DNA from 2 places in the Streptomyces sp. NPDC024698 genome. Region 2 is predicted to be linked to the other one. Evidence: riboswitches for the same ligand, from Rfam matches in the RefSeq annotation. Region 2 holds a riboswitch; the other holds the start of a gene.

Region 1 (8,104 bases), on a different contig from region 2:
GCCTGGAGCTCGGGCGGCCGGGTGTCGGTGGACTGCTGGAAGAGCGGGGGCCTCGACTCCCGCCACAGCTCACGCCCGAACAGGAAGGGCGAGTTGGCCCCGATCGCGACCTGCGGAGCCGCGACCGCCTGTGCCGCGTTCCACACGGCCGCGAACCGGCCCGGCGTGACCTGGAGGTGCAACTGCACCGAGGTGCAGGCGGCTTCGGGCGCGATGGACGCCGACCTGCACACCAGACGCTCCACACCGTCGATGTCGAGTTCGAAATCCTCTCCGCGCGCGGCCACGATCTGATCGTTGAGCAGGGTGTAACGGTCGACGTCCGACAGGTTGGAGGACACCAGATCGTCCTGGCCGAGCGTCGGCAGAATACCGATCATGACGATTCCGGCGTCGACCTCGCTGGCTTTCCTGTGGGCATAGGCGAGCGAGGTGCGGATCTCCTCGGCGAGCCGGTCGAATACCCGGCCGCCCAAGCGGTGGGGGGCTATGTTGACTTCCAGGTTGAACATGGCGAGTTCTGTTTGGAAGTCGCGGCTCGCAATCCGTTCCAGTACTTGCCCGTTCATCATTCTGGGCATGCCGTCGGGCCCCGCGAGATTCAATTCGATCTCCAGGCCCATCAGATTCTTCGGGCGGTCGAACCGCTTCTCCGCCAGCAGTCGCTCCAGCACCGTCAGACACTGTCGGAGCTTGTCGCGGTGGCGCTGCCGATCGGACAGGCCGAACGTCCCTGCCACGACCTTCTCCCCCATCGAAGTGTCCCTCCTTTGATGGGCAGGCCGACGTTTACGGCCCTGGCGTCCCGGGTCACGGGGGATGATGCCCAGGCAACACGATCCATAACGTCCCGCGCGCGCTCTTCGACCGTTAGTCTGGACATCGGCCCCAGGCACATTCACGCGGCATGGAGCATCGAGCAAGTTTTCCGACCGAAATGATCTCGTGAAAAACGCCGACGAGAATCGGCCGACCGCTCGGGCGAAGCATTCCGAGGTCACCGCGATTCGATCGCGCAGAACCGGGATGAATACCGCATTTCACCGACCGGATATCGACTTGTTCTTCTCATTCGCCGCGACTAGACGAAACAACGCCTGAACACCCGTCGTATAAACTCCGCTACCGAGGCAGAGAGTTGGCGCTCGCGGTCCTAGGTCCTGTCGTCAGGTGACGACGGCAGGCGACACCCTGTCGGCAGATCCAGACCCCTCGCCCCACCTCTGACCCGAGAGCTGACAGCGCCGTCCGCCCCCGCCCTCGCGCCACCATGCCTGTCGAATGAGAGGCGACCCACCATGCCGCTGCACGTACCCCCGGCTCCCGCGCCCGCCCTGCGCACGGTCCTCACGGCACTCGGTTCCCCCACCGCCGTCCGTGAGGCCCGCACCCCGTCCCTGCGCCTGGCACAGGGACCCGTCACCCCGGAACTCCCGCTGCCCGTCCACGTCCTGGATCGCATCACTCCCGCGGGCGCCTCCGCCACCCGGCTCGCCGGGTGGCGCTTCCTGATCCGGAGCGGCGACCGCGCGGTGGCCGCCGCCGACACCATGCTGACCCCGGACGGCTGGGCCTTCTCCCGCTTCTTCGAAGGCCCCTACATCGCCGCGACCGAGCTCGCCCTGCGGCAGGCCGAGACGATGCAACAGCCCTATCAGGCACGCCTGCTGTCCGTGCCCGAGCTGTACATGCTGACGCTCTGGCTGCACGGCGACTGCACCGCGGACGGCGCCGCCGGCCATCCGGCCGCCGCCGACCTCCTGGTCCCGCTCGCACCGGCCCCGCCCGGCATCGCCGCGCACCGGCCCTACCTCGTCACCGAACTGCTTCCGGTCCTCACCCACCGGGTCACCCCGGCACCTCTCCTCAGCTCGCCCGCCTGAACCTCCGATCCGCGCGTCCGTGCCCCGCAGCCGTGCCCCACACGGGTAAACCTGCCGCGGGGCACGGCGCTGTCACGAACCCGGAGAGCATCTCGCTCGTTAGCGGTGAAGGCCGCTCGTACGAGGGAAAACGTGCTCCGCGCCCAACCGGACTAGCCCGATCCGGCCCCCTCGAACCACCCGAAAGGACAGCGCGGTTGGGGTGAACCCTCCGCACGGGTGATGCGTCATCAACCTGTAAGAAGCGGTGCCCGCAAATCCCTGCGGATCGGCGCCCGTGGGGCAACACTGGGTTCCAGACCACACACCAACGGGGGGCGGCGATGAGTATCTCGAGCCGCAAGACAGACACCACAGCCATCACTCACATCTCGACCCAGCGAAAGATCCCATCCATGTGCCAGCACCAGCCACTGTGTCCCGCAGCCGAATCAGCCGACCGGGAGTCCGCCCGCCTCGTGGCGCATCACCCGGAGCAGGGATGGAGCCTGCTGTGCAACGGCGTTCTGCTCTTCGAGGACACCGGTGAGCTCCTGCCGGACGGTCAGATCATCGCCCCGCACCGCCCGCTGGGCGGCGCGCCGGTGATGACGGCCGCCTGAGCCGCACGACCCGGGCGGCCGTGACAGGCCGCCCAGACACACGAGGGGCCGGCCCGGAGACGTACTCTCCGAACCGGCCCCGACGCATGTCCGGGGGTGATCACTCCCCGTAGGCGTCCACGTGCCGAGCGCTGATCAGTCCTCGTAGGCGTCCAGCGGCGGGCAGGAGCAGACGAGGTTGCGGTCGCCGTAGGCCTGGTCGATGCGGCGCACCGGCGGCCAGTACTTGTCGGCGGCCGAGACCCCGGCCGGGAAGACGGCCTCCTCGCGGGTGTACGGGTGCTCCCAGTCGCCGCCGAGCGCGGCGGCCGTGTGCGGAGCCCCGCGGAGCGGGTTGTCGTCCACGGCCCACTCGCCGCTGCCGACCTTCTCGATCTCCGCGCGGATCGCGATCATCGCGTCGCAGAACCGGTCGAGCTCGCCCAGGTCCTCGGACTCGGTGGGCTCGATCATCAGCGTGCCGGCCACCGGGAACGACATCGTCGGCGCGTGGAAGCCGTAGTCGATCAGGCGCTTGGCGATGTCGTCGACGCTGACACCGGTCGCCTTGGTGAGCGGGCGCAGGTCGATGATGCACTCGTGCGCGACCAGCCCGCCGGGGCCCGTGTACAGCACCGGGTAGTGCGGCTCAAGGCGCTTGGCGACGTAGTTCGCGGAGAGCACGGCCACCTGCGTGGCGCGCTTGAGTCCCTCGCCGCCCATCAGGCGGACGTACGACCAGGAGATGGGCAGGATGCCCGCGGAACCCCAGGGAGCGGCCGAGATCGGGCCGACACCGGTCTCGGGACCGGCCTCGGGCTGGAGCGGGTGGTTCGGCAGGTACGGCGCCAGGTGCGCGCGCACACCGACCGGGCCGACGCCGGGGCCGCCGCCGCCGTGCGGGATGCAGAAGGTCTTGTGCAGGTTCAGGTGCGAGACGTCGCCGCCGAAGTGGCCCGGCTTGGCGAGGCCGACCAGGGCGTTGAGGTTGGCGCCGTCGACGTAGACCTGACCGCCGGCCTCGTGCACCTGGGCGCAGATGTCGGCGACGTGCTCCTCGAACACACCGTGGGTCGAGGGGTACGTGATCATCAGTACCGACAGCTCGTCGCGGTACCGCTCGATCTTGGCGCGCAGGTCCTCGACGTCGATCTCGCCGTCGTCGGCGGTCTTGACGACGACGACCTTCATGCCGGCCATCACGGCGCTGGCGGCGTTGGTGCCGTGCGCGGAGGACGGGATGAGGCAGACGGTGCGCTGGTCGTCGCCGTTGGCGCGGTGGTAGCCGCGCACGGCCAGCAGACCGGCCAGCTCGCCCTGCGAACCGGCGTTGGGCTGGAGCGACACCTTGTCGTAGCCGGTGACCTCGGCGAGCTGGTCCTCCAGCTCGTGGATCAGCGTCAGGTAGCCGCGGGCCTGCTCGGCGGGTGCGAAGGGGTGCATCTGCCCGAACTCGGGCCAGGTGACCGGCTCCATCTCGGTGGTCGCGTTGAGCTTCATGGTGCAGGAGCCCAGCGGGATCATGCCGCGGTCGAGCGCGTAGTCGCGGTCGGAGAGCTTGCGCAGGTAGCGCAGCATCGCCGTCTCGGAGCGGTGGTCGTGGAACACGGGGTGCGCGAGGTACGCGTCGGTGCGCAGCAGCGCCTCCGGCAGGGTGTCCTCGGCGCTCGCGTCCAGCGCGTCGACGTCGCCCTCGACACCGAACGCGGTCCACACGGCGGCCAGCTGCTCGCGCGTGGTCGTCTCGTCGCACGAGATCGACACCAGGTCGGCGTCGACGAGGTGGAGGTTGACGCCGTTGTCGCGGGCGGCGGCGACGATCTCGGCGGCACGGCCCGGGACCCGCACGCTGAGGGTGTCGAAGTACGCGCCGTGCACGAGCTCGACTCCGCCGGCGGTGAGCCCGGCGGCCAGGACCGTGGCGTAGCGGTGGGTACGCCGTGCGATGGTCGCCAGGCCCTCGGGGCCGTGGTAGACGGCGTACATGCCGGCCATGACGGCGAGCAGCACCTGAGCGGTGCAGATGTTGCTGGTCGCCTTCTCGCGGCGGATGTGCTGCTCACGCGTCTGAAGGGCGAGGCGGTACGCCTTGTGCCCGTCGGCGTCCACGGACACGCCGACCAGACGGCCGGGAAGGCTGCGCGCGAAGTTCTCGCGGACCGCCATGTAACCGGCGTGCGGACCGCCGAAGCCCATCGGCACGCCGAAGCGCTGCGTCGTACCGATGGCGATGTCCGCACCGAGCTCGCCGGGCGAGGTCAGCAGCGTCAGGGCGAGCAGGTCGGCCGCCACGGTGACGACGGCGCCGACCTCGTGGGCCTGCTCGACGAGCGGCTTGATGTCGCGTACGGCACCGGAGGCACCCGGGTACTGGACGAGCACGCCGTTGATCTCACGCCCGGCGAGGTCGGCCGGGATGCCGTCGGTGAGGTCGGCGACGACGATCTCGACACCGGTCGGTTCCGCACGGGTCTCTATGACGGCGACGGTCTGCGGCAGCGCGTCCGCGTCGACCAGGAAGAGGCCCTTCTTGTTCTTGCCCATCCGGCGGGACAGCGCCATGGCCTCGGCGGCGGCGGTGCCCTCGTCCAGGAGGGAGGCGCCGGAGGTCGGCAGCCCGGTCAGCTCGGCGACGACGGTCTGGAAGTTCAGCAGTGCCTCTAGGCGGCCCTGCGAGATCTCCGGCTGGTACGGCGTGTACGCGGTGTACCAGGCCGGGTTCTCCATGACGTTGCGCAGGATCACCGGCGGCGTGAAGGTGCCGTAGTAGCCGAGGCCGATCATCGAACCGAGCACCTGGTTCCGGTCCGCGAGGGAGCGGAGCTCGGCCAGGACCTCGGCCTCGGTGCGCGCGGCCGGCAGGTTCAGGGCCTCGGCGTTCTTGATCACGTCCGGCACCGCGGCGGCGGTCAGCTCGTCGAGCGAGCCGTAGCCGACCTGCGCGAGCATCTTGGCCCGTGCTTCGGAGTCGGGTCCGATGTGGCGCTGCTCGAAGGGGATTCCCTGTTCGAGCTCGGAGAGCGGAATGCGAGGGGCGGTCATGGCGGAGGCCTCCTGGTCTGACGCGACCTTCGAGGGGCACCCCGGCACGGGTACCCCGACGGCCTCCCCCTCTGTCATCTCAACCTGAGAGTTTCACCGGATGGTCCCGTGGACGATCCGGCTTTCACCGTCGGTGAGAGCGGGGGCCATCGACACCCGCTCTGCTTTCCAGAGTGACCTCGTCCGTGCGGTACGTGAGCCTGAGAGATTCCGGGGAGGAGTTGCTCCTTCGGCGCCTCCGACGAATTCCGGAGGACTCTCCCGCACGGGATCAGCAGCCGCTTGCCAGCCTACCAGCGAGGACAAGGCGACAGCCTTCGAGTGGCCGCCTTCACAGATGTGCTCTTTTGTAGTACTTACGGATGAGTTTGCGACCACTGGAGGGACCGTGCAGACCGACATCGATCCGCGCAACCTGATCGGCCGCAAGGCGTTCGACAGCAACGGCACCAAGATCGGCACGATCGACGAGGTCTACCTCGACGACGCGACCGGTGTCCCGGAGTGGGCGGCCATACGGACCGGGCTGTTCAGCAGGGACGCCTTCGTGCCCCTGGAGCCCAGCGAGATCGTCGAGGGGACCCTGCGCATCCCGTTCGAGCGGGCCCTGATCAAGGACGCCCCCGACTTCGGTGTCGGGCGCCACCTCTCACCCGAGCAGGAACTCCAGCTCTACCACCACTACGGCCTCGACGTGGCGTCCCCTCCTCCGCCGCCGGACCGCGACTTCGGCCGACTCGCGGGCTCGGAGGACACCTGAGCCCCGGACCCGGAACTCGACGCCCGACCGTCTGACACCAACGCCCCGCAGCCCGGTACCTCAACGTCTGACTCTATTGGCCCGCAGCCAGATGCCTCGGTGCCTGAGACCAGCGACGCGGAGCCAGGCACCCCGCCGCCCGACTCCAGCGGCGCGCAGCCAGGCGTACCGGCCTCCGCCGTCGACGGCCCGGGGGCACGCTTCCCGAAGTCCGGCGCCAACAGCCCTGGGTCCGGCGCCCCGACCTCGGCCGTCGACGGCCCGGGGCCCGCCGATGCTCCGTCCGGGTCCTCGGGTCTTCGCTCCACCAGGGGCAGCGGGTCGGCCGGTTCCAGCCCCGGATCGTCCGTCCGGAACGTCCGCACCCGGCCGGGCTGCGAATAGGGCGTCTCGAACCGCACGGTCACCCGCCCCAGCCCGCTCCCCTGCACCCAGCCGTGCCCGAACTCGGCATGCCGGACGTCGTGCCCGGAGGGCCACCGCCGCTCCACCGGCACCGCCTCACCCGCGGCGGCCACCTCGGCCGGTTCGTCCACCGCGTGCTCCTCGGCCGCGGACTCCCCCACGGCGGCGGCCGCCTGAGCCTGGGCGAACAGGTCCTCCTGCGTGTAGTCGGCGAGCCCGGAGACCCCGACCCCCAGCAGCCGGACGCCCCCGGTCGTGTCCACGCCCTCCAGCAGCCGACCGGCGGCCTCCCGGACGACACCGGGGTCGTCCGTGGGCCCCCGCAGCGTCTCCGACCGGGTCAGCGTCGAGAAGTCGTACCTGCGCACCTTGAGCACGATGGTCCGGCCCGAAAGACCGGCCCCGCGCAGCCGCCGCACACACCGGTCCGCGAGCCGCTGGACCTCCAGCTCCACCCGGACCCGGTCGTGGATGTCCACGTCGTACGTGTCCTCCACCGAGACCGACTTGGTCTCCCGCTCGGCGACCACGGGCCGGTCGTCGTGGGCCAGCGCCATCGCGAACAGCGCGTGCCCGTGCGCCTTCCCCACCAGTCGTACGAGCTCGTCCTCGCCCGCCTCGGCGATCTCCTCGACCGTGGTGATGCCGGCCCGGCGCAGATGGTCCCCGGTGGCCGGCCCCACTCCCGGCAGCGTCCGCACACTCATCGGCCCCAGCAGGGCCCGCTCCGTGCCCGGGTCGATCAGGACGAGACCGTCCGGCTTGGCCTGCTCCGAGGCGATCTTCGCCAGCATCTTGGACGCGGCGAGCCCCACCGATCCCGTGAGCCCCGTGACGGCCCGGATGTCCGCGCGCAGTTTGACGCCCGCCAGCCGCGCCGACGCCTCGTCCCACGCCGCCCCGCCCGCCTCCAGATCCACGAAGGCCTCGTCCAGGCTCAGCGGCTCCACCAGGGGCGACAGAGCCCGCAGCAGCCCCATCACCTGCTCGCTGATCTCGCGGTAGAGACCGAAGCGCGGCACGAGGTAGGCGGCGTTCGGCGCGCGCCTGCGGGCCTGCGCCATGGGCATCGCCGAGTTCACCCCGAAGACGCGGGCCTCGTACGAGGCGGTGGCGACGACTCCACGGGGCCCGAGCCCGCCCACCACGACGGCCTTCCCGCGCAGGCTCGGCTTGGACGCCTGCTCCGCCGAGGCGAAGAAGGCATCCATGTCGAGATGCAGGATCGTGGGCGCGGTTCTCACATCTCCGATGCTGCCCTACGCCACTGACAATGCCCCGGCACGCCGGGGCATCGCGTCAGCCGAGGCCGCTCACACCGCGCGATTGCGGCGGCGCGCGAGCTCGTCGGCGGGATGGTGCGCGAGCAGCGTCTCACCGGTGTCCACACGCTCTCCGTGCAACTGGGACAGGGCGCCCTCGACGTCCCGCCA
Region 2 (8,104 bases):
ACACCAGAGCGGCCAGACGGGTCTTACCGGTGCGAAATGCCGCTAAAACGGGACAACTGACACAAACGTCCGCTTCCCCGCAGGTCAGCAGCATGGAACGCACGACTCGTGAAGGCCGTGTGCAGGGTCATGATGCCAGCCGTTCTCGCACGGACATGCGAGAGGTCCGCGATTCGGGACGCTCTCAGTAGCCGCCGCGGGCCGGCGGATAGCCGTAGCCGCCCGCGGCCGGCGCCTGCGCCGGGGCCCCGTGCGCCTCGCGGTCGTAGAACGGACGCGCGTTCGCGCGCAGCCACATCGCCACCGGGTCGAACTCGTCCGACATCGCGACGGTGGAGACCGGCAGCCCGTCCGGGACGGCGCCGATCGACTGCTGCATCATCGCCCGCACCGAGTCGACGGCAGGCGGTGAAGTGTCGTACACGTCAAGGCCGATGGCCAGATAGGGCGTCCCGAAGGCGGGTTGGACCCAGGCGCGGCGCAACGACCGTACGGCCGGGGTCAGATGGGCGTTCTGCGTGATCAGGGCGTAGAACTGCGGGATCTCGATGGCGGGCTCGGACAGCCGGAGCGGGCCCGCGGGCTGGCGCTCCAGGCCCGTGGCGATCCGGCGCAGATCCAGCCAGGGCACACCGAGGCCGCCGCCGGGGGCGTGCGGGTTGAGCCAGAGCCCGAACTGGTCGGGATACAGGGTCCGGGCCACGTCGAGCGCGTCGACGACCTCGTAACTGCGGTTCCAGCCACTGGCCGAGAGCTCCTGGGCCGAGGTGACACAGGGCGCGTACCCGAAGCCGTCGACCGACATGTTCCCGTACTGGGCGTCCGGGGAGCCGGCCTGGCCGTGCCACAGGAGCATCCACACCTGGCCGGACGACGGGGTCGCGAGCGCGCGAAGGAGCGCCTCGTAGGCGTCGTAACGCCCGGGCGTCACCTGGCGCAGCATGTGCTCGACCTGCCCGGCCGCGGCCGTGCCCGACGCGCTCACCCTCAACCGCCCCTTCGCGAACATTTCACGACGAACTCATCCCTTACGCCCGAGGCACCGGTCGCCGATGTGCGTCAACGCCTCGTCCAGGCCATGAAACCAGCTTATGCGGCGAACGTGCTCCGCCGGGGGAAGCGGGAGAGAGCCGGTGGCCCCCCTGCGGGCCGGCCGGGCCCCCGACGCGGCGGGCCGGCGGCCCCGCCCGGCGCACTGCGGGCGGCCGCCGTTCAGTGACCGTGCTGGTAGAAGGGGCGCACCTGGGCCCGCATCCAGTCGCCGACCGGGTCCTGCGCCACGTCGAGCAGGACCAGGTTCACCAAGATGTTCACCGGGACCCGGCCGAGGGCCCGGCCCAGGGCGTCCAGCGGCAGGGCACGGGCGTCACCCTCCCACACCGCCAGCTCGACGCCGATGAACATGACCGGCTCGTCGCCCTCGATGCTGGCCAGACAGCGGCGGGCGCTCAGGACGACGCCGGTCGCGGCGAACTCCGCCGAGGCCGCGGCCAGGAAGTCCATCGGGTCGTCCTGCCAGTCGGGCTCGAAGAGCCGCACACGGCCCCCGCCGGCCGACCCGTCCAGTTCGGTCCGCCCGGCCCGGCACAGCTCGGCGACGGCCGGCGGCGGCAGCGGCACGCCGACCACGCCGTCCGGGTTCAGGGCGATGCCCACCTGCGGCGGGAGTCCGCGGGCGAACTCCACGGCGGGCGCGATCGTGAACGACATGTGGCTGCCGACGACCTGGCGGAACTGCTCCTCTGAGCTGAACACGGGGACGTACACCTGGCCCCCGAGGTCCATCGTGGGCAGATCCAGCGCGCCGCTCTGCGGGCCGCCGCCGTTGGGCAGCGGCACCCACACGAAGCTGCGGCCGAGCACCTCGACGATGCGAGCGGCCGCCGAGGGCCCCGCGGGCACACCGAGGGAGGAGGACAACACCTCCTCCAGTTCGTTGCCTGGCCAGCCTCCGTGCGGCTGGGGGTGCGCCTGTGCCGGGAAATCCATCTGTCCACCGCCCGCTTCGAACCACTGTTCCGGCTGGAAAGGTTAGGGCCTTTCCGGCGGATCGGGCCCATGGGCCCGATCCGCCGGTCAGTGGCCGAAGTCGATCCTGCGCAGCACGTCCGCCGCGTGCCGGTCGATCAGCACCGCCGAGCCGCATCCCGCGGGCAGGTCCCCCCGCTCGGCGGCGCGCAGCAGCCGGGCGACCGCGCCGCGATGACGGGCGAAGGCGTAGCGGGAGACGCCCCGGCCGCGCTCGCGCTGACCCTCCAGCGCGGTGCCCGGCGTGACGTCGAGCAGCAGCAGGTGCAGCGCGCCGCCGCGGCGCCGGGCCTCGCGGGCGAGCCAGCGGCGCACCCAGGCCTGCGTGCCGCAGTCGTGCACGACGAGTCCGCCGCCCGCGCGCAGGGCGCGGCGCAGGCCTGCGTAGTGCGCGAGGCGGACCAGGGGACGGTAGAGGGCGTACGGCAGGCGTCTGGCGATCCGGCCGTCCCAGCGGTCGCGGGTGTCCTGCGAGTCGACGCGCGTGCCCCGCACCGCGCGCCGCATCAGTGTCGACTTGCCGCTGCCGGGCAGTCCGGTGACGACGACGAGGTCGTGCGCCCCGAAGCGCAGCCCGTGCGGGCTGTGCCCGACCCGGTCGCGCAGATCCCGGACGACGGCCGCCGGACGCGGCCCGCCGGCCTTCCGGGCCGCGCCGGGCTGCTCGGGCAGGGCGAGACCCGAGGTCGTCACGTACGCCGTGGTCCTGTCCACCGTGGCCGTCCTCCCCTCGGACGTGGAGTCCCGTCTCCTCGGACAAGGAGTCCCGTCTCCATCGAGTGTAAAGAGAAGGTAATGCCCGGCGCTTCCTCTTTCCGTGCACGGACCGCAACAGCCGTGTCACGGATGGCGGGCTGCCGTGATCGGGGAACGCGTGCGATGATGGCCGCGCCAACTGCATACCGGCCGCTTGAATCCGCGCGGGAGAGTCCTGGGTACGTGTACCCGGGCGCCGAAGGAGCAAGTCCCTCCCTTGAATCTCTCAGGCCCCGTTACCGCGCGGGCGAGGCACATCTGAAAAGCGGGCCGCTCCGCGTGGCTCCACCCAAGGTGCAAGTCAGGACCACCGTTTCGCGGGGTCCCGATGAACCTCTCAGGTTCCGATGACAGATGGGGAGGAACGACCTCGCCGTCATGCCTTGGGAGCCAGACCGATGAGCAGCAACGCACCCCGCCACACCGCGCTCGATGCCCTGCATCGTTCGCTCGGCGCGACCATGACCGACTTCGCGGGCTGGGACATGCCCCTGCGCTACGGCTCGGAGCGCGACGAGCACGTCGCCGTCCGTACGAAGGCCGGCCTCTTCGACCTCTCCCACATGGGCGAGATCACCGTCACCGGCCCGCAGGCGGCGGCTCTCCTGAACCACGCGCTGGTCGGCAACATCGCCACCGTCGGCGTCGGCCGCGCCCGCTACACCATGATCTGCCAGGAGGACGGCGGCATCCTGGACGACCTGATCGTCTACCGCCTGGCCGAGCACGAATACATGGTCGTCGCCAACGCCTCCAACGCCCAGGTGGTGCTGGACGCGCTGACCGAGCGCGCCGCCGGTTTCGACGCCGTGGTGCGCGACGACCGTGACGCCTACGCGCTGATCGCCGTGCAGGGCCCCGAGTCCCCCGGCATCCTCAAGGCGGTCACCGACGCGGACCTGGACGGCCTGAAGTACTACGCGGGCCTGCCGGGCACGGTGGCCGGCGTCCCGGCCCTGATCGCCCGCACCGGCTACACCGGCGAGGACGGCTTCGAGCTGTTCGTCGCCCCCGCCGACGCCGAGAAGGTGTGGCAGGCGCTCACCGACGCGGGCACCCCGGCCGGTCTCGTCCCCTGCGGCCTGTCCTGCCGCGACACGCTGCGCCTGGAGGCCGGCATGCCGCTGTACGGGCACGAGCTGACCACCTCGCTGACCCCCTTCGAGGCCGGTCTCGGCCGGGTCGTGAAGTTCGAGAAGGACGGCGACTTCGTGGGGCGCGCGGCGCTCGAGGAGGCCGCCGCCCGCGCCGAGCAGAACCCGCCGCGCGTGCTCGTCGGTCTGATCGCCGAGGGCCGCCGGGTGCCGCGCGCCGGTTACCCGGTCGTCTCCGGCGGCGAGGTGATCGGCGAGATCACCTCCGGCGCCCCCTCCCCCACGCTGGGCAAGCCGATCGCCATGGCCTACGTCGACGCAGCGCACGCCGTGCCGGGCACCGCCGGTGTGGGCGTGGACATCCGGGGCAGCCACGAACCGTACGAGGTCGTGGCACTGCCGTTCTACAAGCGCCAGAAGTGACACCGGTCCGCACCGTCCGGGCATGACACCGATGCCCGCAGGGCGCCGGTACCGACGGGTGCCCCTCGCCGGGCCCCGGACGTGACCCTGGGCACATCGGCCCGGTCACTCTCGCTTCCCTCCATCAGCACTCCACCGCGTACAGGAGAATTCAGGCCATGAGCAACCCCCAGCAGCTGCGTTACAGCAAGGAGCACGAGTGGCTGTCCGTCGCCGAGGACGGCGTCGCGACGGTCGGCATCACCGAGTTCGCGGCCAGCGCGCTCGGCGATGTGGTCTACGCCCAGCTCCCGGAGGTCGGTGACACCGTGACCGCGGGCGAGTCCTGCGGCGAGCTGGAGTCGACCAAGTCGGTCAGCGACCTGTACTCCCCGGTGAACGGCGAGATCGTCGAGGCCAACCAGGACGTCGTCGACGACCCGGCCCTGGTCAACTCCGCTCCCTTCGAGGGCGGCTGGCTGTTCAAGGTGCGCGTCGCGGACGAGCCCGAGGACCTGATGTCCGCCGACGAGTACACCGCCTTCACGGCCGGCTGAGGAGTCACCCGCATGTCGCTTATGAACACCCCTCTCCACGAGCTCGACCCGGACATCGCCGCCGCCGTCGACGCCGAGCTGCACCGCCAGCAGTCCACCCTGGAGATGATCGCCTCGGAGAACTTCGCTCCGGTCGCGGTCATGGAGGCCCAGGGCTCGGTCCTGACCAACAAGTACGCCGAGGGCTACCCGGGCCGCCGCTACTACGGCGGCTGCGAGCACGTCGACGTGGCCGAGCAGATCGCCATCGACCGGGTCAAGGACCTGTTCGGCGCCGAGTACGCCAACGTGCAGCCCCACTCGGGCGCCTCCGCCAACCAGGCCGCGCTGTTCGCGCTGGCCAAGCCCGGCGACACCATCCTCGGCCTGGACCTGGCCCACGGCGGCCACCTGACCCACGGGATGCGGCTGAACTTCTCCGGCAAGCAGTTCGACGTGGTCGCGTACCACGTGGACGAGGCCGGACTGGTCGACATGGCCGAGGTCGAGCGGCTCGCCAAGGAGCACCGCCCGAAGGTGATCATCGCGGGCTGGTCGGCGTATCCGCGGCAGCTCGACTTCGCCGAGTTCCGCCGGATCGCGGACGAGGTCGAGGCCTTCCTGTGGGTCGACATGGCCCACTTCGCGGGTCTGGTCGCGGCGGGTCTGCACCCGAACCCGGTCCCGTTCGCGGACGTGGTCACCTCCACCACCCACAAGACGCTCGGCGGCCCGCGCGGCGGGATCATCCTGGCGAAGCAGAGCTTCGCCAAGAAGCTGAACTCCTCGGTCTTCCCCGGCTTCCAGGGCGGCCCCCTGGAGCACGTGATCGCCGCCAAGGCCGTCTCCTTCAAGGTCGCCGCCTCGGACGACTTCAAGGAGCGCCAGCAGCGCACGCTGGACGGCGCGCGCATCCTGGCCGAGCGTCTGGTCCAGGACGACGTGAAGGCCGTCGGCGTGGACGTCCTGTCCGGGGGCACGGACGTGCACCTGGTCCTGGTCGACCTGCGCGACTCCGAGCTGGACGGGCAGCAGGCCGAGGACCGCCTCCACGAGGTCGGCATCACGGTCAACCGCAACGCCATCCCGAACGACCCTCGCCCGCCGATGGTCACCTCGGGCCTGCGCATCGGCACGCCCGCCCTCGCCACCCGCGGCTTCACCGCCGAGGACTTCACCGAGGTCGCGGACATCATCGCCGAGACGCTGAAGCCGTCCTACGACACGGAGTCCCTGAAGGCCCGCGTGTCCGCTCTGGCCGACAAGCACCCCTTGTACCCCGGCCTGAACTAGTTCCGCAGGATTTCCATCCTGTCTTTTTCACCCGTACGGTCTGTATTCGTACGGACATCCGGGGCACCGCGCACACTGGAAGCAGAGCGCGGTGCCCCGTTCCATGCGGTCCCGCACCACCTCCGTCGGACAACGGCGTCCGGCGAAACCAGCAAGGAGTTCCCGTGGCCATCTCGGTCTTCGACCTGTTCTCGATCGGCATCGGCCCGTCAAGCTCCCACACGGTGGGTCCGATGCGCGCCGCGCGCATGTTCGCCCGGCGGCTGCGCAACGAGGACCTGCTGGCCCCCGTCGCGTCGATACGCGCCGAGCTGTACGGCTCGCTGGGCGCCACCGGCCACGGCCACGGCACCCCCAAGGCGGTGCTGCTGGGCCTGGAGGGCGCCTCGCCCCGGACGGTGGACGTGGAGGGCGCCGACGAGCGGGTCGAGCAGATCAGGACCTCGGGCCGGATCCGGCTGCTCGGCGAGCACGAGATCGGCTTCTCCTTCGACGACGACCTGGTGCTGCACCGCCGCAAGGCCCTGCCGTACCACGCCAACGGCATGACGATCTTCGCGTACGACGCCTCGGGCGAGCTCGTCCTGGAGAAGACGTACTACTCGGTGGGCGGCGGCTTCGTGGTCGACGACGACGCGGTCGGCGAGGACCGCATCAAGCTCGACGACACGGTCCTGAAGTACCCGTTCCGCACGGGCGACGAGCTGCTGCGGCTCACCAAGGAGACCGGCCTGTCGATCTCCGCCCTGATGCTGGAGAACGAGCGGGCCTGGCGCACCGAGGAGGAGATCCGCGAGGGACTCCTCGGGATCTGGCGTGTGATGCAGGCGTGCGTCTCGCGCGGCATGACCCGTGAGGGCATCCTGCCCGGCGGTCTCAAGGTCCGCCGCCGTGCCCCCCTCTCCGCCCGCCAGCTGCGCGCCGAGGGCGATCCGCTGGCGCACGCGATGGAGTGGATCACCCTCTACGCGATGGCGGTCAACGAGGAGAACGCGGCGGGCGGCCGGGTGGTCACCGCCCCCACCAACGGCGCGGCGGGCATCATCCCCGCGGTGCTGCACTACTACATCAACTTCGTGCCGGGCGCCGACGAGGACGGGGTCGTACGGTTCCTGCTCGCGGCCGGGGCGATCGGCATGCTGTTCAAGGAGAACGCCTCCATCTCGGGCGCCGAGGTCGGCTGCCAGGGCGAGGTCGGCTCGGCCTGCTCCATGGCGGCCGGCGCGCTCGCCGAGGTGCTGGGCGGCAGCCCGGAGCAGGTCGAGAACGCCGCCGAGATCGGCATGGAGCACAACCTCGGCCTGACCTGCGACCCGGTCGGCGGCCTGGTCCAGATCCCGTGCATCGAGCGCAACGGCATGGCCGCGGTGAAGGCCGTCACCGCGGCCCGGATGGCGATGCGTGGCGACGGCTCGCACCTGGTCTCCCTCGACAAGGTCATCAAGACCATGAAGGAGACCGGCGCCGACATGAGCGTCAAGTACAAGGAGACCGCGCGCGGCGGCCTCGCGGTGAACATCATCGAGTGCTAGGCCACGACCTAGGGGCACGGGCCCTGACCAGCGCGTTCGTATCTCTCGGCGCTGTCAGGGCCTTCCCTGACCACGCAGCGGGGATGCTGACCCCGTTCGGTTGCGCCACGGTGCGCCGAGGCGGGTGGCGTCAGCGCCAGGAGACGGGGCTGCGGTAGCCGGTCACGCGCTCCAGGCGGCGCCAGCGGGCCTGCGAGCGGCGGTCGCCATGGGCGAACCGCGGAGGGTCGGCGCGCTGAGCGGCGGTGCGGGCCGCCAGGACCGCGATCAGCGCGGCGAGCTCCTCGGGAGTGGGATCGCCGTGGATGATGCGGAGGTCCCCCTGGTCCATCTGCTGCCCCTTCGGCGCGCTCACTGGGGTGGGTTGCCGTGCTTGCGGGCGGGCAGGTCCGCGTGCTTGGTGCGAAGCATCCGCAGGGAGCGAATGAGCACCTCGCGGGTGGCGGCGGGGTCGATCACGTCA

Evidence for each region. A riboswitch is a leader RNA that binds a small molecule or an ion and turns the genes downstream of it on or off. The one in region 2 is predicted to bind glycine.
Region 1: another riboswitch for glycine. It lies ahead of gcvP (aminomethyl-transferring glycine dehydrogenase); the one in region 2 lies ahead of gcvT (glycine cleavage system aminomethyltransferase GcvT).

The regions. Positions count from the first base shown of each region.
Region 1 is NZ_JBVHLK010000003.1:652,935-661,038, forward strand. Features, by position in the region: gene ACZ4AA_RS10830 (glutamate-cysteine ligase family protein) at 1-755, opposite strand, end outside; gene ACZ4AA_RS10835 (hypothetical protein) at 1,299-1,883, shown strand; gene ACZ4AA_RS10840 (DUF5999 family protein) at 2,279-2,485, shown strand; gene gcvP (aminomethyl-transferring glycine dehydrogenase) at 2,621-5,506, opposite strand; glycine riboswitch at 5,685-5,780, opposite strand; gene ACZ4AA_RS10850 (PRC-barrel domain-containing protein) at 5,895-6,266, shown strand; gene ACZ4AA_RS10855 (DNA polymerase IV) at 6,188-7,915, opposite strand; gene ACZ4AA_RS10860 (MerR family transcriptional regulator) at 7,985-8,104, opposite strand, start outside.
Region 2 is NZ_JBVHLK010000016.1:75,764-83,867, reverse strand. Features, by position in the region: gene ACZ4AA_RS28360 (enhanced serine sensitivity protein SseB C-terminal domain-containing protein) at 185-985, opposite strand; gene ACZ4AA_RS28355 (enhanced serine sensitivity protein SseB) at 1,213-1,989, opposite strand; gene ACZ4AA_RS28350 (AAA family ATPase) at 2,077-2,742, opposite strand; glycine riboswitch at 2,940-3,036, shown strand; glycine riboswitch at 3,037-3,148, shown strand; gene gcvT (glycine cleavage system aminomethyltransferase GcvT) at 3,183-4,301, shown strand; gene gcvH (glycine cleavage system protein GcvH) at 4,460-4,837, shown strand; gene ACZ4AA_RS28335 (serine hydroxymethyltransferase) at 4,850-6,109, shown strand; gene ACZ4AA_RS28330 (L-serine ammonia-lyase) at 6,274-7,641, shown strand; gene ACZ4AA_RS28325 (acyl-CoA carboxylase epsilon subunit) at 7,772-7,972, opposite strand; gene ACZ4AA_RS28320 (acyl-CoA carboxylase subunit beta) at 7,993-8,104, opposite strand, start outside.